DNA from 2 places in the Streptomyces sp. NPDC055400 genome. Region 2 is predicted to be linked to the other one. Evidence: riboswitches for the same ligand, from Rfam matches in the RefSeq annotation. Region 2 holds a riboswitch; the other holds the start of a gene.

Region 1 (10,464 bases), on a different contig from region 2:
CCGATCGTTACGGTCCCCACGTCGTACTCCTGTCGTCGTGTGGTGGGCGGGTGGCGGTCAGGCCGTTCAGGCGGGGCTGGGGCTCAGTGCTTCGCGGGCAGCAGCCCGACCTTGTCGTATGCCTGGGCGAGGGTTTCGGCGGCGACAGCGCGCGCCTTCTCCGCGCCCTTGGCCAGGATCGAGTCGAGCGTCTCCGGGTCGTCCAGGTACTCCTGGGTACGGGTCCGGAACGGTGTCACGAAGTCCACCATGACCTCTGCCAGGTCCGTCTTGAGCGCACCGTACATCTTGCCCTCGTAATTCTGCTCCAGTTCCGGGATACCTGTGCCGGTGAGGGTGGAGTAGATGGCGAGGAGGTTGCTGACGCCCGGCTTGCTCTCCGGGTCGAACCGGATCACGGTGTCGGTGTCGGTGACCGCGCTCTTGACCTTCTTGGCGGTGATCTTCGGCTCGTCGAGAAGGTTGACGAGCCCCTTCGGCGTCGACGCCGACTTGCTCATCTTGATCGACGGGTCCTGGAGGTCGTAGATCTTCGCCGTCTCCTTGAGGATGTACGGCGCCGGGACCGTGAAGGTCTCGCCGAAGCGGCCGTTGAAGCGCTCGGCGAGGTCGCGCGTCAGCTCGATGTGCTGACGCTGGTCCTCGCCTACGGGCACCTGGTCGGCCTGGTAGAGCAGGATGTCCGCGACCTGGAGGATCGGGTACGTGAAGAGGCCGACGGTCGCGCGGTCGGCGCCCTGCCTGGCGGACTTGTCCTTGAACTGCGTCATGCGGGAGGCCTCGCCGAAGCCCGTCAGACAGTTCATGACCCAGCCGAGCTGCGCGTGCTCGGGGACGTGGCTCTGCACGAACAGCGTGCAGCGGTCCGGGTCCAGGCCGGCGGCGAGGAGCTGCGCCGCGGCGAGCCGGGTGTTGGCCCGGAGCTCCTTCGGGTCCTGCGGCACGGTGATCGCGTGCAGGTCCACAACCATGTAGAACGCGTCGTGAGACTCCTGCAGCGCCACCCACTGGCGGACCGCGCCGAGGTAGTTGCCGAGGTGGAACGAGCCTGCGGTGGGCTGGATTCCGGAGAGCACGCGGGGACGATCAGAGGCCATGCTCCTCATTGTCTCAGGTGTCTCTCATTGGTTGGAGACAGGTGGGCGACGGGTGCACGACAAGTGCCGAAACCGTGTACGGAGAGCCATCGCCCACCCCGCCCGGCGTGTCGCCGGGATCTGGCCCCGAGATCTCCCTTCCGACCTGCCTGCGGAGCGAGTTCGGAAAAACCTGTGCGACGGGTGGGAACCGATGCGCGGGGTGCGGTGTATCAACGATGTGAGGACACAGGGGGAGGTCCTGGAGGGGGGCCGCGCCGTCGACGACGAGCGTGCGGTGATCGCTCGCGTGCGTGCCGGAGATGTGGAGGCGTACGCGGTGTTGGTGCGCGCCTTCACCGGGCTGGCGCTGCGGGCGGCCCGGGCCCTCGGGGCGGGCGCGGATGCGGAGGACGTGGTGCAGCAGGCCTTTTTCAAGGCCTACTGCGCCCTGGGACAGTTTCGGGACGACTCGTCGTTCAAGCCGTGGCTGCTCGCGATCGTCGCCAATGAGACGAGGAACACAGTGCGCTCGGCGGTGCGACAGCGTTCGGTCGTGGGGCGGGAAGCAACGTTGATAGAGGCCGAGCCGCGGATACCCGAGACCACGGATCCGGCGGTCGCGGCCGTCCACGACGAGCGGCGGACGGCATTGCTCGCCGCGCTCGAGGAGCTGAGCGAGGAGCATCGGCTGGTCGTCACGTACCGGTATCTGCTGGAGATGGACGAGGCGGAGACGGCCGAGGCGCTCGGCTGGCCGCGCGGCACAGTGAAGTCGAGGCTCAATCGCGCGCTGCGGAAGCTGAAGCGGATTCTTCCGGCCGAGCTGGACCCGCGGGAGGGAGGTGATGAGCATGAGTGAGCCGCGCCACGAGGACGACGGAAGCCACGGCCCCGGCAAGGACGGGCCCCGCGCGGGTCGTGGGCTGCCGGATGAGCTGCGGGCGCTGGGCAGGTCCCTGGACGGTCTGGGCCCCGGCGGCGAGTCGATGGCCGAGCGGGTACTGGCGCAGATACTCGCCGAGTCGGTTCCGGCGCCGGTGGCCGAGCCGGGGGCGGCCCCTGCCCGGGTGCGGCTGGCGCGCCGCTGGATACGGAAGCGGTGGCGGATGCTCACTGCGGGAATGTGCGGAGTGCTGACGGTGCTCGTGCTCACGCCTCCGGTGCGGGCCGCGGTCGCCGACTGGTTCGGCTTCGGCGGGGTGGAGGTCCGGTACGACCCCTCGGCCCTGCCGTCGTCCGGTGCTCACGTCCCCGGGTGCGGCACGTCGCTCTCGCTGGGTGAGGCCCGACGAGAAGCCGGATTCGAACCCCTGGTGCCGGACGAGCTGGGGATACCGGACGCCATCACGGTGACGCGGGAACCGAAATCGCGTTTCTTGATCACGCTGTGCTGGCGCGAGGACGGGCACACGATCCGACTCGACGAGTACCCGGCCCAGCTCGACATCGGGTACACGAAATCGGTGCGTACGCAGCCGCGCTGGGTCGACCTCGGCCCGGATACGGGGCTGTGGTTCGCCCAGCCCCATCTGCTCAGTTTCTGGATGCTCGACGGCAACGGCGACCGGTGGATCCGCTCGGAACGCACCGCGGGCCCGACGCTCCTGTGGACCCGTCGGCAGCAGGTGACACTCCGCCTGGAGGGAATCGAGTCCCAGCAGCGGGCGATGGAGATCGCACGGTCTGTACGGAAGCCGGACGCCGTCACCTGATGTCCGGGGGCTGAGCCGGCGGAGCTCCCGCACACCCGGGAACTCACGCGCCCAAGTTGGGAACCCGGTCGGGTCGAGCGGTGTACCAGAAGTGAATCGGCACGGACGGGCCGTGCCGGGACCAGCTGGGGGGAACGGATGCGAACAGTACGAAGGCCGGCGGCGCTGGCGGTGGCGCTGACGGCGGTACTCGCCGCGATGCTGCTGAGCGCGTCAGGGGCGTCGGCCGGCGGACCGACGAGCGTTCTGGTGGTGTCGCCCGAGAGCGGCCAGAGCGCGTCGCTCTACTTCAGTGACAAGAAGTACAGGCCGCTGGAAAGCCTCCTGGGCGAACCGGACCAGGGCCGACGGGAGGAGCCGCCCGGCTTGGGCATAGGCGCGGGACGTCAGCTCAATGTCACCTGGCTGGTGCACGACGTGCTGCCGTGGCGGGTCGACCAGGTCTATCCGGACTCGCCGGGCACGAAGGACGTCTGGATACACACAGCGACGCACGTGCCGGACTCCTACAACGGGTACTGGCACAAGGCGCAGAAGCCGGCAGAGCTGCGCGCGCTGCTGAAGGACCTCGGAGTCATGGGCGAGCGGTCCCGAAAGGGCGGGAGCCCGATCTTCCCGGCACCCTGGCAATCACCCGACCGGTCCAAGGAAGCGCTCGGTGGAGCTCCGGCAGCCGGCAGTCGCGATGCCGGGCAGTCCGCAGGCGCGCGGGCCTCAGCAGCCCGGGCGGGCGAGGGGACGGACTGGTGGTGGGCGATACCGGGGCTGGCGGCGGGTGCCGCGCTGGCTCTGGTGCTGCGGCCGCTGGCCGACAGGTTGCCGCGTCGTCGCCGGACGGGCGGGACCCCGCCGGACACCGGACCACGGCAGCAGCTGATCGACTCCTGAGAGTCGCTCTTCAGCTCTCACGGCTGCGAGTACGCACTGACCGGCCCGTCGGTGCGGCTGGTGACGGGCCGGTCAGGAGATCACAGAGCTAGAGGGGCAAGCGATCAGGTGAGGTCGACTTCCGGGTAGAGCGGGAAGCCGCTCAGCAGGTCGGATGCTCGCGTGGAGACCTCGTCGGAGACCTTCTCGTCCAGGATGTGCTGGGCCTTGGAAGGCGCGCCCTTGCTGGTGGTGCCCGGTTCGGCGGCGGTGAGCACGCGGTCGATGAGGCCGGCGACCTCGTCCATCTCCGTGGTGCCCAGGCCCCGAGTGGTCAGAGCGGGGGTGCCGATGCGGATGCCGGACGTGTACCAGGCCCCGTTGGGGTCGGAGGGGATGGAGTTGCGGTTGGTGACGATGCCGGAGTCGAGGAGCGCGTTCTCGGCCTGGCGGCCGGTGACCCCGTAGGAGGTGGCGACATCGATCAGGTTGAGGTGGTTGTCCGTGCCGCCCGTGACGAGGGTGGCGCCCCGGCGGGTCAGGCCCTCTGCGAGGGCGCGGGCGTTGTCGACGACGGACTGCGCGTACTCGCGGAACTCGGGGCGGCGAGCCTCGGCCAGGGCCACGGCCTTGGCGGCCATGACGTGGGGCAGCGGACCTCCGAGGACCATCGGGCAGCCGCGGTCGACCTGGTCTGTGAGCGAGTCGTCACAGAGCACCATGCCGCCCCGCGGGCCGCGCAGCGACTTGTGCGTCGTGGTGGTGACGATCTGGGCGTGCGGCACCGGGTCGAAGTCGCCGGTGAGGACCTTGCCGGCGACGAGGCCCGCGAAGTGCGCCATGTCGACCATGAGGGTCGCCCCGACCTCGTCGGCGATCTCGCGCATGATGCGGAAGTTCACGAGGCGGGGGTATGCGGAGTAGCCGGCGACGATGATCAGCGGCTTGAAGTCGCGGGCCATGGCGCGCAGGGCTTCGTAGTCGACGAGGCCGGTCTGCGGGTCGGTGCCATAGCTGCGCTGGTCGAACATCTTGCCGGAGATGTTGGGGCGGAAGCCGTGGGTGAGGTGGCCGCCGGCGTCCAGGGACATGCCGAGCATGCGCTGGTTGCCGAAGGCCTGACGGAGCTCGGCCCAGTCGGCGTCGGAGAGGTCGTTCACGTTGCGGACGCCGGCGAGCTCCAGGGCGGGGGCCTCGACGCGCTGGGCGAGGACGGCCCAGAAGGCGACGAGGTTGGCGTCGATACCGGAGTGCGGCTGGACATAGGCATGGCGGGCGCCGAAGAGCTCGCGGGCGTGTTCGGCAGCGAGGGCCTCGACGGTGTCGACGTTGCGGCAGCCGGCGTAGAAGCGGCGGCCGACGGTGCCCTCGGCGTACTTGTCGCTGAACCAGTTGCCCATCGCGAGGAGGGTGGCCGGGGAGGCGTAGTTCTCGCTGGCGATCAGCTTGAGCATCTCGCGCTGGTCGGCGATTTCCTGGCCGATGGCGTCGGCCACGCGGGGCTCCACCGCGCGGATCACGTCGAGGGCGCTGCGGAACGCTACGGATTCGGTGGAGAGGGTGGGCTCTGACATGACGGACCTCCGGACGGATGGGACCTCCGCTGCCCGAGCGAAGTCGAGAGCGGGAGGTTCACGGGTCGGCCCAGGCGCACGGCACACAGTTCGCAGGCCGCTCCCCGATGGTCGGTCCCATCCCAGCGCGCCAGTCACGGCCCTGCGGGCCACCCTACCGGGCGCGCCGGGAGGCGAGGTTTCCCGGTCCACGATGCGAGCGACGATAGGAAGGGGCCACAAGCTCACGTTTTCGCGTCATATGAGCCGTAAGAACGGAGATCCCGTGACTGCCGCGACTCCTCCGAATGCCGTAACGGAAACCTTCATCACCGCGTCCGAAGCGCACAGTGCGCACAACTACCATCCGCTGCCCGTCGTGGTCGCCACGGCGGAGGGGGCGTGGATGACGGATGTCGAGGGGCGCCGGTACCTCGACATGCTCGCCGGCTACTCGGCTCTCAACTTCGGCCATGGGAACCGGCGGCTCATCGAGGCCGCCAAGGCGCAGATGGAACGGGTGACGCTGACGTCCCGCGCCTTCTACCACGACCGGTTCGCCGAGTTCTGCACCCAGCTCGCGGAGCTGTGCGGCATGGACATGGTGCTGCCGATGAACACAGGGGCGGAGGCAGTGGAGACCGCCGTGAAGACGGCGAGAAAGTGGGGGTACCAGGTCAAGGGGGTGCTCGACGGCAGGGCGAAGATCGTCGTGGCGGGCAACAACTTCCACGGGCGCACCACGACCATCGTCAGCTTCTCCACGGACCAGGAGGCGCGCGCGGACTTCGGCCCCTATACGCCGGGCTTCGAGATCGTGCCGTACGGCGATCTGACGGCACTGCGCGGCGCCATCACCGAGAACACCGTCGCGGTGCTGCTCGAACCGATCCAGGGCGAGGCCGGTGTCCTCGTACCGCCGGCCGGATACCTGTCGGCGGTAAGGGAGTTGACCCGCGAGCGGAACGTGCTGTTCATCGCCGACGAGATCCAGTCGGGACTCGGGCGGACCGGGCGGACGTTCGCCTGTGAGCACGAGGGCGTGGTGCCCGACATGTACGTACTGGGCAAGGCGCTCGGCGGTGGGGTCGTGCCGGTGTCGGCGGTGGTGTCCAGCAGCGAGGTGCTCGGAGTGTTCAAGCCGGGCGAGCACGGGTCGACGTTCGGCGGGAATCCGCTGGCCTGTGCGGTGGCGCTCGAGGTCATCGCGATGCTGCGCACCGGGGAGTTCCAGCAGAGGGCGACGGAGCTGGGCGAGCATCTGCACGCGGAGCTCGGGCTGCTGGTGGGCACGGGCAAGGTGACGCAGGTGCGGGGACGCGGGCTGTGGGCGGGGGTCGACATCGATCCGTCGTACGGGACGGGGAGGGAGATCTCGGAGAAGCTGATGGACAAGGGCGTCCTGGTCAAGGACACCCATGGGAGCACGATCCGGATCGCTCCCCCTCTGGTGATCAGTAAGGAGGACCTGGACTGGGGGCTCGACCAGCTTCGGGCGGTCCTGGCGGTCTGACGGTGGTGCGCCTCCGGCAGGGTTCGCCTCGTGGTCCGGCCGTTCACGGGAGCGCCCTCGGAGGGTGGGCCGCCCGCGGGCCGGCTGGTGTGGGGCACCCTCTACAGTCGCTTTGTGCTTCTTGGAATGGTTTGCGCGCTCGGGGCTGCGGTCTGTTTCGGTACGGCTTCCGTGTTGCAGGCGATGGCCGCGCGGGCCGCGGAGCCGGGGTCGGGGTCCGGCGTCGACGCCGCATTGTTGCTGCGGGCGCTGCGGCAGTGGCGTTACGTCGCCGGGCTGGGACTCGACCTCCTCGGGTTCGTGTTGCAGGTCGTGGCGCTGCGGTCCATTCCGATCTATGCCGTCGGCGCGGCGCTCGCCGCGAGTCTGGCGGTGACGGCGGTGGTTGCCTCGCGGCTGCTGGATGTGCGGTTGAGCGGTGTCGAGTGGGGCGCCGTCGGAGTAGTGGTGGCGGGGCTCGCGATGTTGGGGCTGGCGTCGGGGACGGAGGGTGACAAGGCCGGTTCGGACGTGTTGCGGTACGCGATGCTGGGGACAGCGCTGGGCGTGTTGTTGATCGGGGCGGTGGCCGGGCGGCTTCCGGGGAGGGGGCGGGCGCTCGCGCTGGGGCTCGGTTCGGGGTTCGGGTTCGGGGTGGTGGAGGTGTCGGTGCGGCTCATCGACGACGTGTCGCCCGGCGCGTTGCTGAGCAATCCGGCGACGTATGCGCTGCTGCTCGGTGGGGGTGCGGCGTTTCTGTTGCTGACCTCGGCGTTGCAGAAGGGGTCGGTGACCACGGCCACTGCGGGGATGGTCGTGGGCGAGACGGTGGGGCCGGCGCTCGTCGGGGTGATCTGGCTCGGGGATCGCACGCGCGAGGGGCTGGCCTGGCTGGCGGCTCTCGGGTTCGTGGTGGCCGTGGCGGGGGCGTTGGCGCTGGCGCGCTTCGGGGAAGCCCCGGTGGGGGACGCGTCCGCACCGGCCCGGGTCTGACCCGAACCCCACCCGACCCGAACCCGTTCCGACCCGACCTTGAGCTGACCCTGCCCCGCCGCCCCTTGGCGACCCGACCCGACCCGACCTTGAGCTGACCCCGCCCCGCCGCCCCGTGGCGACCCGACCCGATCCTGAGCTGCCCCGCCCCGCCCCCATCGGCCCCCCGACCCGAACGCGGGCCGTGCCACCCGAGACGCCCACTGCCCGATGCCCGCCCCTAAGGCAGCACCCGGCACAACGCCTCGAGCGCGCTGGTCCAGGCGTGGTCCGGTGGGGTTCCGTAGCCCACCACCAGGGCGTCCAGGGGTGGTTCGGCGGGGGCCGCTGCGTGGCGGAAGCTGGAGAGGCCGGCCACTCCGAGGCGCTGCCAGGCGGCGGCGCGGACCACGGACTGTTCGGTTCCGGGAGGGAGTTGGAGGACGGCGTGCAGTCCGGCGGCGATTCCGGTGGCGCGGACGTCGGGGGCGCGTTCGGCGAGGGCGGCGACGAGCTGGTCGCGGCGGCGGCGGTAGCGCAGGCGGGCGCCGCGGACATGGCGGTCGTAGGCGCCCGAGTCGATGAACTCCGCGAGGGTCAGCTGGTCGAGAACGCCGCATGACCAGTCGGCGACGCCCTTCGCCTCGATCACCTCCCGGGTGACGGAGGGCGGCAGCACCAGCCAGCCGAGGCGCAGGCCCGGTGCGAGGGATTTGCTGGCCGTGCCGAAGTAGACGACGCGGTCGGGGTCGAGGCCCTGGAGGGCGCCGACGGGCTGACGGTCGTAGCGGAACTCGCCGTCGTAGTCGTCCTCCAGGATCAGTCCGCCGGTGCGGCGGGCCCAGTCGACGGCGGCGGTCCGGCGGTCGGGGTGCAGGGCCCCGCCCACCGGGAACTGATGGGCGGGGGTCAGGAGGGCGGCACCCACGTCCGGTTCGCCGGTCGCCAACTCATCGGTGCAGGTGCCGAGTTGATCGAGGGGAAGGGGGTGGGTGCGCAGGCCTGACCGCGTCAGGATGTCCCAGTGGACGTCGAGCCCGTATGTCTCCACGGCCACATCGCGCACGCCCCTGTTGCGCAGCACCTCGCCGAGCAGCATCAGGCCGTGGACGAAGCCGGAGCAGATCACGATGCGGTCCGGGTCGGCGTGGACGCCGCGGGCGCGGGCGAGGTAGCCGGCGAGGGCGGTGCGCAGTTCGATGCGGCCGCGGGCATCGCCGTAGCCGAGGGCTTCGTTCGGGGCGGCGTTGAGGGCGCGGCGCGAGGCCTTGAGCCATTCGGCGCGCGGGAACGAGGAGAGGTCGGGGGTGCCGGGGTGCAGGTCGTGGCGGAGTCCGGCAGGAGTGCGTCGGCCCCGGGGCGAGGCCGGCCGGGGCGCCTCGACAGGCCGCTGCGCGACACGCGTCCCCGAGCCCTGACGCGCGGTGAGCCAGCCCTCGGCGACGAGGTCGGCGTAGGCGTCGGCGACCGTGTTGCGGGCGATGCCCAGGTCGGCGGCGAGTGTGCGGGACGAAGGGAGGCGGACACCTGGGGCGAGGCGTCCGCCGCGTACGGCCTCGCGGAGCGCGTCGGTCAGGCCTTTGCGCAGGCCGGAGCCGGTCGGCTCGACGTGCAGATCGATACCGAGCGCTTGACCGGAGGGCGAAGTGGCCCAGGATTCCACCATGGAAATGGACCATACCCGTGGGCTACTCCGCTCGTAGGGTCAATGTCATGACAACGAACGAGAACACCACCGACAGCACCAGCCCGGCCACTGGCACCGACGGGACCACCAAGGAGTACGTCCACGAGCACGCGCCCCGGCTGGCTTGGGCCAAGCACGCTCCGGAGGTCTACAAGGCCATGATCCGGCTCGACGCGGAGGCCCGTAAGGGCGTCGACCCGGTGACGCTGGAGCTGGTCAAGATCCGTACTTCGCAGCTCAACCACTGCGCGTTCTGCCTCGACATGCACTCCAAGGACGCGCTCGCCGCGGGCGAGAGCGTCGAGCGGATCATCCAGCTGTCCGCGTGGGAGGAGTCGCAGCACTTCTACACGCCCAGGGAGATCGCGGCGATCGAGCTGACCGAGGCGATCACCGTGCTCACCGACGGGTTCGTGCCAGACGAGACGTACGAGAAGGCGGCGAAGCTGTACGACGAGAAGGAGCTGACGCAGCTGATCGCCGCGATCACGGTGATCAACGCGTGGAACCGGTTCGGTGTGTCGACGCGGATGGTGCCCGGGCACTACACCGCGGGCGACTTCAAGTGACCGCTCGTACGACGTACCTGGACGCCGGTGTGCGCGACGCGATGATCGCGCTCGGGGCCGCCGCGAAGAAGGGGCTCGGCGAGGCCGGGCTCGCCCGTCTCCTCGGCGTGATCACCGTCATCAACAGCTGGATCCGGCTCATGGTGAGCCGCCGGATCGTGCCCGGCGGACCGCAGTGGTGACGTGCCGCCCACGCCCCCACGCGTAGAAGCCCGCGCACAGACGTGCCGGGTGCCCCCGTCAGGAAGGACACCCGGCACGCGCGCGGGAGGAGCCCTGCGGCTACTTCGGCAGCCAGGACCGCCAGGTCGACTCGTGCTCGTCGATCCACTTCTTCGCCGCCTCGTCCGGCGACAGCTTCTGGTCGGCGATGAGCAGAGAGACCTCGTTCTGGTCCTCGGTCGTCCACTTGAAGTTCTTCAGGAAGGCCGCCGCCTTGCCGCCGCTCTTCGAGAAGTCCGCGTTGAGGTACTTCTGCAGCGGCGTCTTCGGATAGGCGCAGGCCACCTTCTTCGGGTCGGCGTCGCAGCCCT
Region 2 (10,464 bases):
GTGTCGTATGCCTTCAAGGCCATTGCGGCAACTCTGTAGAGTCATTGGCCCGCATAACATGGCCAATCTGGGGAGAATGGTTTGACTGACGCGAACGCCTTCCTGCCCGTGGACAGGGTGGGCCGCGCGGACCGGACCCTGGGCAGCCGCCGGCTCGCCGCGATGCTTCCTGACATCTCGGGCACGAGACCCGCCTACCGCCACCTCGCCCAGGCGATCAGCACGCTCATCCTCGACGGACGCATCGCGCTGCACGTCAAGCTCCCCGCAGAGCGCGAACTGGCCGCAGCCCTCGCCACCAGCAGAACCACCGTCACCGCCGTGTACGACCTGCTGCGCGAGAGCGGCTACGCGCACAGCCGCCAGGGATCGGGCACGTGGACCGCCCTGCCCGAAGGCCGCACCCCCAGTGGCATCACACGCCTCCTCGGCCCCCCGGACACCGCGATCGACCTGGCCAGAGCCTCGCCCGGGCTGCCCCGGCAGGCACTCGTCGACGCCCTCGCGCACATCACCCCGCAACTGGCCGAGCAGGCGCACACCCCCGGCTACCACCCCTACGGCCTGCCCGACCTGCGCGCCGCCATCGCCGAGCGCTACACCCGACGCGGTCTCGCCACCCTGCCCGAACAGATCCTTGTGACGTCCGGCGCGCAGCACGCGCTGACACTCGTCCTGGGACTCCTGAGCAGCCCCGGTGACCGGGTCATGGTCGAGAACCCGTCCTACCCCAACGCCCTTGACGCCCTGCGCCGAGCCCGGCTGCGCACCGTGTCCGTCCCCGTGACCGACACCGGCTGGGACATCGAGATCACCGAATCGACCCTTCGCCAGGCCGTGCCCCAAATGGCCTACCTGGTCCCCGACTTCCACAATCCGACCGGCTGCCTCATGCCCGAGCAGGAGCGGGCGCGCGTCCTGCGGGCGGCGGAGCGCTCCGGGACATGGCTGGTCATCGACGAGACGCTGGCCGACCTCGCGCTCGACGTGCCCGCCCCGCCTCCCTTCGCCTCCCACGCCGCGAAGGGTGGCGCCGGCCAGGTCATCGCCATCGGCTCGATGAGCAAGACCCATTGGGGTGGCCTGCGTATCGGCTGGCTGCGCGCGCCCGCACCGCTCGTCACCGAACTCGCGGGCCAGCGCGTGGCCACCGACATGGGCGGATCGGTCGTCGACCAACTCCTGGCCCTCACCCTCCTGGACCGGTCGGACGAGCTTCTGCCGCCCCGCCTTGAGCAACTACGGCTACAGCGCGCGGCGTTGGCCGCCGCGCTGGGCGAGCACCTGCCGCACTGGACCTGGCAACTGCCGCCCGGCGGGCTGTCGTTCTGGGTCGACCTGGGCGAACCCGTCGCCTCCGCGCTGTCCGAGCGGGCCCTCGACAACGGCGTCCGGATCGAGAGCGGCGCCCACTTCGCCACCGACCCAGGCATCTTCGAGCAGCGGATGCGCATCCCGTACACGACCTCGGCGGACACCCTGCGCGAGGCCGTCCACCGCATGGCGACCGCGCTCGCCGCCGGCCTCCCCTCGGCATCAGCCGCGCGCCGACCGCACTGGGTGGTCTGAGCGCCAGTGCCCGAAGGAGATCACTCGATGCCGTACGCGGATCGCCCCCGTCCCGGAACCGGTCCCCTCTTCCGCCTCGCATGGCGCGGGACCCACTATCCGGGCCGGCCCGTCGAGGAGCTGTGGATCGGCCCTCGGCACAGATACGGACGGCGGCTGGTGGTTCGGGGCGTACTTCCTCGGGCGCGTGCCACTGGGTGAAGGCGCGGCGCGGGCCGCCGAGTTCGCTCAGTGGCTTCTGGCCGAGCCGCCGCCAGGCCCGTACGAGGGAGAGTTCACCCTGATCGCCCGTGAACCGCAGGCCGGATCCCCGGGGGTCGCCGCCGGAACGCTGCTGACCGTCGCATTCCTCCTGGGCCGCGAGGAACCCGACGGGCCCGAGTATCTCCAGATGCTGCCTTCCGGTGAGACGGCGGTACGGCACATCGGCTTCGAGGTGTGCGCACCGCTGGAGTGCGAGCCGCTGCCGCGCGCCGCACTCGCGGTGGCGGCCGCCGGACTCCTCGACGTCGCCACCGCGTAGGGCCCCGGACCGCCGTCCCCTCAGGCGAGCGCGCGGCCGGGGTCCGCGCCGAGCTGGCGGTATGCGGCGGTGACCGTCTGCGCCAGGAGGACGGCGATGGTCATGGGGCCCACCCCGCCGGGAACGGGAGTGATCAGGCGGGCCCGCTCGGCCGCGGTGTCGAAGTCCACGTCACCGACGTTGCCCGCGTTGTAGCCGGCGTCGATGACGACCGCGCCAGGCTTGATGTCCTCGCCGCGGATGAGCCGGGGCCGGCCCACCGCCGCCACCACGATGTCCGCCTCCCGCACGAACGTGCTGAGGTCGGCAGTCCGCGAGTGGCAGTACGTCACCGTGGCGTCCCGGGCGAGCAGCAGCATCCCGGCCGGCTTGCCGAGGATCGCGCTCCGGCCCACGACGACCGCGTGCCGGCCCGCGAGACCGACGTCGTACTCGTCGAGGAGCCGCATGATTCCGCCGGGTGTGCAGGAGACGAACCCGGGCAGCCCGAAGGCCATCGCGCCGAACGAGCTCATGGTGACGCCGTCGACGTCCTTCTCCGGAGCGATGGCCTCGAAGGCCGCGCGTTCGTCGATGTGCGGGCCCACGGGGTGCTGGAGCAGGATTCCGTGGACCGACGCGTCCTGTGACAGTTCGCGCAGGGTGGCGACCAGCTCCGCGGTCGTCGTGGTGGCGGGGAGCTGGACGCGCCGCGACTCGATACCGGCCTTGGCGCAGCGGGCCTGCTTCATACGTACGTAGGTGACGGAGGCGGGATCCTCGCCCACCAGCACGGTCGCGAGGCAGGGCGCCGAGCCCGTACGCCTCACCAGCTCCGCCGCCTTGCCCGCGGACTCCTCGACGAGGCGCCGGGCGGGACCGGTGCCGTCCATGAGGTGGGTTGTCCGTGTCGGGGACATGGTCGCCTCCCAGGCGTCATTGACCACTCGCCCAGGCGCACGGCATACATCGACCCTTTGGTCAGGCCGCTCCCCGGTGGTTCTCCACCCCAGCGCCAGTCACGGCCTGTGGGCCACTGTAACGGCTTCGGTCAGCCGCGCGAGAGCCGCGGCCTCCTCGCTGCCGTCCTCGGCGCTGAACACATGCACGACCAGGCCCGTCTCGCCGGGAACTGCCGGTACGTGCAGCGTCTCGAAGTCCAGCGTGAGCAGCCCGGCCACCGGGTGTCTCAGGAGCTTGCGCCCCGCCGCGCACATCACGACCTCGCCGCTGTCCCAGATACGCCTGAACTCCTGGCTGAGCGCGGTGAGTTCGGCGATGAGCGCGGCCAGTTCCGTGTCGTCGGGGTAGCGCCCCGACCAGACCCGCAGCTGGCCCACGGCCTCCGCCGCCCGGTCCTCCCACTCAGGGTGGACGACGCGGGAAGCGGGGTCGAGGAAGAGGTACCGCGCGTTGTTCCGGTCGCGGCGGGCCGGCTTGCCCAGACCGCCGATGAGCTCGGCGCCGAGGACGTTCCACGCCACCACGTCCAGGCGATGGTTCGTGGCGAAGGCCGGGAAGGCATCGGGCTGACCCTGGTCTCGGGCGCGGGGCCCTGCCGCGCACCGGCCAGGGTCGCGAGATGCCCGCGCTCCGCCGCGTCGAGGCCGAGCGCTCCGGCGAGCGCGTCGACGACCTCTGGGGAGGGCTGCGTGGCGCGGCCCTGTTCCAGGCGTACGTAGTAGTCCACGCTGATCCCGGCGAGCTGTGCCAGCTCTTCGCGGCGCAGTCCCCGTACCCGCCGGCGACGGCCGCCGGAGAGCCCGGCGCGCTCCGGTGTGACGCGCGCGCGGCGGGCGCGGAGAAAGTCTCCGAGGCCGCGCTGCGAGCCGCCGGTGGTGAGGGTGGTGCCCGCGCCCGTGTCCCCGATGCCGTTCACGCCGTCCATGGACCCAAGTATGCGTGGCCCTCGCAGTACCAGGATGAGCGTTCCGCCGTTGACCAGGGTGCTGGCTGCCCGGACGCGCCTGGGCGAACGTGGTGGCATGAACGACACGACGCCTCGGCAGCCCAAGAAGATCCTCGTGGTCAGCGCCCACCCGGAACCCCGTTCGCTCAACTCCGCGTTGACCGGCTTCGCGGTCGAGCACCTGCGCACGGCGGGGCGAGGTGAGGGTGTCCGACCTCTACGCGATGAAGTGGAAGGCGACGGTGGACGCCGAGGACTTCCCCGAGCGCACCGGAGCGGCCCGGCTGCACGTGATGGCCGACTCCGAGCGGGCGACGCTCTCGGGCGGTCTGTCACCCGACATCGCGGCGGAGCAGGAGAAGGTGCGCTGGTCGGACGCGGTGGTCCTGCAGTTCCCGATGTGGTGGTTCTCGGCGCCCGCGATCCTCAAGGGCTGGATCGACCGGGTCTTCACGAGCGGCTTCGCGTACGGCCCCGCGGTCCCGCCGCCGTACGGCGAAAGCTCCCTGCCGGGCAGGCGGGCGCTCGTGTCGGTGACGGTCGGCGCGCGCGAGTCCGCGTTCTCCGACCGTGGTGTCCACGGAAGCCTCGCGGACGTTCTGCACCCCATTCAGCACGGCCTGTTCTGGTTCACCGGCATGAACCCGCTGGAGCCGTTCGCGGTGTACAGCTCGAACGAACTGCCCGACGAACGATTCGCCGCCGCGCGGGCGGAGTACGCGCGACGACTCGACACACTCTTCACGGCCACGCCCGTCCCCTTCCGCCCTCTCACGGGCGGCGACTACGACCACGACATGCGGCTCCTGCCGGAGGTCGAGGCACCGGGCACGAGCGGACTCGACCTGCACGTCCGCGACCGGGCCTGAGGACCGTCCCGCGCGGGCGGCCCTCCTGGGCCCCCTTCTATTTGAACGTGTTCAAATATCTGCGCTAAGGTGGGGCCGACACGATGAGGGGGCTCCATGAAGATCGTGATACCCGGCGGCACCGGGCAGGTAGGGACGATCCTGAAGCGTGAACTGGCCGCAGCGGGACACGAAGTCGTCGTCCTCACGCGGCGGCCCGTGCACGACGACGAAGTCCGCTGGAACGGCGAGACCCTGGGCCCCTGGGCCGAGGTCGTCGACGGCAGCGACGTCGTGATCAACCTCGCCGGACGCAGCGTCAGTTGCCGTTACACACAGGCCAACCTCCGGGCCATGATGGACTCGCGCGTGCGGTCCGCCGAGGTCGTCGGCGAGGCCGTCTCCGCCGCAGCGCGACCTCCGAGGGTGTGGCTGCAGATGAGTACGGCCACCATCTACGCCCACAGCTTCGCCGCGCCGAACGACGAGACAACCGGCGTACTCGGCGGCGACGAGGCCGGCGTCCCGGGCTACTGGGGTTACAGCGTCGAGATCGCCAAGGTGTGGGAGCGGGCGCAGGAGCGGGCCGACACCCCGCACACCCGCAAGGTCGCCCTGCGCGCCGCGATGGTCATGAGCCCCGATCGCGGCGGTGTCTTCGACGTCCTCCTGCGCCTGGCCAGGCTCGGCCTCGGTGGTCCGGTCGCGGGCGGCTGCCAGTACGTGTCCTGGATCTACGACCGTGACTTCGCCCGAGCGGTCCGGTTCCTGATCGAACGCGACGACCTGGACGGGCCCGTGAACCTCGCCGCCCCCGAGCCGCTGCCGCAGCGTGACTTCATGCGTGCGCTACGCGCGGCATGGGGCGTTCCGGTGGGCCTTCCCGCGACGAAGTGGATGGCCGAACTCGGCGCGTTCGCGCTCCGCTCGGACACCGAACTCCTTCTGAAGAGCCGCCGCGTGGTCCCGGGCCGGCTGCTCGACGCGGGCTTCTCCTTCGACCACGCCGGGTGGCCCGACGCCGCCGCCAACCTCGCGCGACGTGTACGCGGTGGGCGTGACGTCACGCGGGCGATGGCGGACGGGACGGTGTGAGGCGGGCGTCCCCGTCGGGCGACGCGCGTCGTCACCAGGGGAGCGGGCCCTCCGCGCTGACGTACGTGCCGGTCGGGCCGTCGGGGCCCAGCTGGGCCATGCGCACGATGATCTCGGCGCCCTCCTCGACGGTCTGGATGCCGGTGTGGGCGTTCAGGTCCGTCGCGGTGTAGCCGGGCTCGACCGCGTTGATCCGCATGCCGGGGAACGCCTTCGCGTACTGCACGGTGACCATGTTCACCGCCGTCTTCGAGGCGGGGTAGGCGACTCCGGGATACGCGTGGGTCGGCGTCCCCGCGTCGGTGACCCGGGCCAGCGAGGCCAGGCCGCTGCTCAGGTTGACCACGACCGGCGCGTCGGACTTGTGCAGCAGGGGCAGGAACGCGTGGGTGACACGTACGACGCCGAAGACGTTCGTCTCGAAGGTCGACCGCATCTCGTCGGCGGTCACGTCCGCGGCGCCGATCACGCCGCCGTCCGGGGTCCGGCCCTCGATGCCGGCGTTGTTGATCAGCACGTCCAGGCCGCCGTCGGCCTCGATCGTCTTCGCGGCGGCGTTCACGGACGCGTCGTCCGTGACGTCGAGCTGGACCCAGCGTGCGCCGAGCTGCTCGGCGGCGCGGCGGCCGCGCTCGGGGTCGCGGCTGCCCACGTAGACGGTGTGGCCTGCGGCGACGAGTCGGCGGGCGGTCTCGAAGCCGAGACCCTTGTTCGCTCCGGTGATGAGTGTTTTCGTCATGCCACCAGCGTGCGGCCCCGCGCTGCCATCAGCCAGGAGTCCCGTCTTCCTGGGACTGGCGGTACCAGGCGGGTCCCGGGCGGCTCCCAGGCGCGGTCCCGTCGTCCGGCGCGCGGTCCCGGGCCCGGTCCGAGGCGTGGTCTCATCGAGTGGCACCTCGACCTCAGCTTTAGGGTGAGGGTTCGGTGATCGTGGGGGTGTGCATCGTGCGGGGTGCGGCGCGTGTCACCGGCCGCCGAACGTCCTCCGATAGGCCTCCGGCGGCAGGCCCGTGACCCGGGCGAAGTGCCGCCGGAGCGTGGCGGAGGTCCCCATGCCCGTCCGTGCCGCGATCCGCTCGACGGTGTCGTCGCTCGACTCCAGCAGCTCCTGCGCCTCCCGCACACGCTGGCTCAACAGCCACCTCAGGGGCGCCGTCCCTGTGACGGCATGGAAGTGCCGCACCAGGTTGCGGCTGCTCATGCCCGCCTGGCGGGCCATGTCCTCGACGGTGAGCGGCTGGTCGATCCGGGCCAGCACCCAGGGGAGCAGATCGGCGAGCGGATGGTCGCGCCCGTGCGTCACCGGCGCCGGGATGAACTGCGCCTGGCCGCCGTCCCGATGGGGCGGCGTCACGAGGTGCCGCGCCAGGGCGTTGGCGACCGTCGCCCCGTGGTCCGTGCGCACGATGTGGAGGCACAGGTCCATTCCGGCCGCCTTGCCGGCGGACGTGAGGACGCTGCCCTCGTCGGTGAACAGCACTTCGGCGTCGACCCTGACGCCCGGGTACCGCGCCGCGAGCCTTTCCGTGTGCGCCCAGTGAGTGGTGGCGCGACGGCCGTCGAGGAGTCCGGCCGCGGCCAGGACGAAGGCGCCGGTGCACAGCGAGGCGATCCGGGCGCCTGCCGAGTGGGCGGTGCGCAGGGCGTCGAGCAGTTCCTGCGGAGGCTCCTGCTCGACGTCGCGCCACGCCGGGACGATCACCGTCTGCGCATCGGCGACGGCCTCGAGTCCGTGGGTGGTGTCGGCCCGGAGCCAGTCGCCGACGCGGGACCCGGCGGGTCCGCAGGTGGTGAACGAGTACCAAGGCGCGGCCAGGTCGGAATGGTCGGAGCCGAAGACTTCGAGCGCCCCCGCGGCCTCGAAGAGCATCGTGCCTTCGGGGAGCGCCATCGCAACCGAATGCGCAGCGGAACGTACAGCGGAACGCGCGAGGGATTGCATGTCCGAAACTGTACGCCCCTCGTCATTCCTGCCACTGGCTGGGCGGGCCCCTCGCCCGGATCATTGCTGTCGAACCGCACACCACCGCCCTTCGGACACTGGAGCCGACGATGAGCAACACCCTCTCGGGACCCGCCTCGCATCACACCACCGGGTCGCTCGACGGGCGGCCGGTCGTCGTCTTCGGCGCCTACGGACACACCGGCCGCTTCGTCGTGGCGGAGCTGCTGAGACGGGGAGCGACGCCGGTGCTCGTCGGACGGGACGCGTGCAAGCTCGACGCGGTGCGCGACCTCGCTCCCGGCGCGCCCGTGCGTCAGGCGCTCCCCGACGACGCGGCCTCCCTCGACCGGGCCCTCGAAGGAGCGGCGGCGGTCATCAACGCCGCCGGACCGTTCCTCGACACGGCCAGCCCGCTGGTGGACGCGGCGCTCCGCGCGGGCATCCCCTACCTGGACGTCGGGGCCGAACAGGCCGTCACCGCCGCCCTGTTCGACACCTACGGCGACCGCGCCAGGGAGGCCGGCATCGCCGTCGTTCCGTCCCTGGCGTTCTACGGCGGCCTGGGTGACCTCCTCGCCACCGCCGCTCTCGGCGACTGGCCGGACGCGGACGAGATCACACTCGCGTACGGCCTCGACAGCTGGCACCCGACGCAGGGCACCCGCCGCACCGGCGAGAGCAACGCCGGGCGCCATCTCACCTTCACCGCGGGCAGGTTGAGCCCCTTCTCGTATGCGCAGGATGTCTCCCCGTGGACCTTCCCGGAGCCGCTCGGCAAGCAGGACACCGTCGTGTTCGCGACGGCCGACCAGGTCACGCTCCCGCGCCACGTGCGCACCCCCGAGGTGCGCGCGGTGATGAACCTCGCGCCGCTGCGCGACATCCGCGCGGAGGACACCCCCGAGCCCGTACCCGCCGACGCCGACGGCCGCTCCGCGCAGTCCTTCCTCGTGGAGGCCGTGGTGACCCGCGGCCGCGAGACGCGCCGCGCCGTGGCGGGAGGCCGTGACATCTACGCCGTCACGGCGCCGCTCGTCGTCGAGGCCCTCGCGCGCATGCTCCAAGGCGACCGTGTGGTGACCGGCGTGGTCGCCGCCGGCGAAGCGTTCGACGCCGAGAGCTTCCTGCATGCACTCACGCCCGAGCACCTGACGCGCCTCGAGCTGCCGACCGAGCAGAGCTGAGCCCGGAGTTTCGCGCGGGACGGCGTGCCAGGAGTTGCCAGGAGCGGGGTGGGAGTACCGTGCGGCCCCTGCGGGCAGGTGTCTCCGGTCTGCCCACCACGCCAACTCGGCGGTGCAGACACGGTTGTTGACTGTCCGTCGAGTGGTTGACTTTCGGCCAAGACGGGACCCGTTGAGGACCGGTCCACTCAGAGGTGCCGCGCGCGTCCGCCCGGCCGGAACACCTGTCGAGCGACCGGCAGCCCAGGCTCGGACGCATCGAACCGGCCATCCCTGCCGGACAGTCGTAATGATCTTGGATAGGTTCCTCAGGGCTCTCGCGCCGCGGGGCGCGTCATCCTCCGGCCCCAAGATCCCGACCAGGCAGGAGCCACTTCATGGGACCGCAACCCGTCGCAATCGACCCGGCCGGTGCCGACGTCCACGCCGAGGCCGCGCGGCTGCGCGCCGCGGGTCCGGTGACGCTCGTCCGGCTCCCCGACGGCCCCGAGGCATGGGCCATCACCAGCCACAGCCTGCTCAAGGACCTGCTGACCGACCCACGCGTGTCCAAGGACCCCAACCTGCACTGGCCCGCGTGGCAGCGCGGCGAGTACCGCGAGTCCTGGCTGGCCACCTGGGTCGGCGTGAACAACATGTTCACCGCGTACGGGAGCGACCACCGACGGCTGCGCAAGCTCATCGCACCGGCGTTCACGGCCCGCCGCACCGACGCCATGCTGCCCTCGGTCGAGCGCATCACCGCCGCCCTCCTGGACGAACTCGCCACGGCGCCCCGGGGATCCGCGGTCGACCTCCGCGAGAGCTTCACGCACCGGCTGCCGATGCAGGTCATCTGCGAGCTGTTCGGTGTCCCCGAGGGCGACACCCGCGCCGAACTGGCCCGGCTTTCCGAGATCATCATGACCTCCGTCGACCCGCAGGAGGCGGGCGCCGCGTTCGTCGAGATCCAGGCGCTGCTGAAGGGGCTGGCCGCGCTGAAGCGCGAGGAACCCGCGTCGGACCTGACCAGTGTGCTGGTCGCCGCGCGGGACGAGGAAGGCCAGCGCATGACCGAACAGGAGCTGATAGACACGCTCCTGCTCGTCCTCGTCGCCGGCCACGAGACCACGGTCAACCTCATAGGCAACGCCGTTCACGCCCTGCTCACGCACCCGGAGCAGCTCGAACTGGTCCGTGCGGGCAAGCTCTCCTGGAACGACGTGATCGAGGAGACCCTCCGCTGGGCCCCCAGCGTCGTCAACCTTCCGCTCCGGTTCGCCGTCGAGGACATCGAGATCCCGGACGGGCCCACCATCCGCAAGGGCGAGCCGATTCTGGCGTCGTTCGCGGCCACCGGGCGCGATCCGCGGCAGCACGGGGACACCGCCGACCAGTACGACGCACGCCGCCCGAGCGCCGAACACCTCAGC

What was found. Region 2 has a riboswitch for ZMP and ZTP ahead of ACWIGU_RS14960 (bifunctional 5,10-methylenetetrahydrofolate dehydrogenase/5,10-methenyltetrahydrofolate cyclohydrolase). Riboswitches for the same ligand answer to the same signal wherever they lie in the genome.
Region 1: linked by a shared signal. The riboswitch ahead of ACWIGU_RS21990 (glycine hydroxymethyltransferase) and the one ahead of ACWIGU_RS14960 (bifunctional 5,10-methylenetetrahydrofolate dehydrogenase/5,10-methenyltetrahydrofolate cyclohydrolase) in region 2 are both predicted to bind ZMP and ZTP.

What each region holds. Positions count from the first base shown of each region.
Region 1 covers NZ_JBSHLM010000008.1:111,789-122,252, forward strand. Annotated here, with positions in the region: gene ACWIGU_RS21965 (2'-5' RNA ligase family protein) at 1-20, opposite strand, end outside; gene trpS (tryptophan--tRNA ligase) at 84-1,097, opposite strand; gene ACWIGU_RS21975 (RNA polymerase sigma factor) at 1,291-1,938, shown strand; gene ACWIGU_RS21980 (hypothetical protein) at 1,931-2,791, shown strand; gene ACWIGU_RS21985 (hypothetical protein) at 2,930-3,679, shown strand; gene ACWIGU_RS21990 (glycine hydroxymethyltransferase) at 3,784-5,232, opposite strand; ZMP/ZTP riboswitch at 5,294-5,380, opposite strand; gene rocD (ornithine--oxo-acid transaminase) at 5,474-6,724, shown strand; gene ACWIGU_RS22000 (hypothetical protein) at 6,851-7,696, shown strand; gene pdxR (MocR-like pyridoxine biosynthesis transcription factor PdxR) at 7,917-9,341, opposite strand; gene ACWIGU_RS22010 (carboxymuconolactone decarboxylase family protein) at 9,389-9,931, shown strand; gene ACWIGU_RS22015 (hypothetical protein) at 9,928-10,113, shown strand; gene ACWIGU_RS22020 (ABC transporter substrate-binding protein) at 10,214-10,464, opposite strand, start outside.
Region 2 covers NZ_JBSHLM010000005.1:167,544-178,007, reverse strand. Annotated here, with positions in the region: gene yczR (MocR-like transcription factor YczR) at 82-1,569, shown strand; gene ACWIGU_RS14965 (hypothetical protein) at 1,757-2,092, shown strand; gene ACWIGU_RS14960 (bifunctional 5,10-methylenetetrahydrofolate dehydrogenase/5,10-methenyltetrahydrofolate cyclohydrolase) at 2,113-2,991, opposite strand; ZMP/ZTP riboswitch at 3,014-3,104, opposite strand; gene ACWIGU_RS14955 (MmyB family transcriptional regulator) at 3,091-3,555, opposite strand; partial or broken gene ACWIGU_RS14950 (helix-turn-helix domain-containing protein) at 3,711-3,959, opposite strand; gene ACWIGU_RS14945 (NAD(P)H-dependent oxidoreductase) at 4,187-4,849, shown strand; gene ACWIGU_RS14940 (epimerase) at 4,946-5,923, shown strand; gene ACWIGU_RS14935 (SDR family oxidoreductase) at 5,955-6,662, opposite strand; gene ACWIGU_RS14930 (helix-turn-helix domain-containing protein) at 6,888-7,814, opposite strand; gene ACWIGU_RS14925 (saccharopine dehydrogenase family protein) at 7,976-9,052, shown strand; gene ACWIGU_RS14920 (cytochrome P450 family protein) at 9,430-10,464, shown strand, end outside.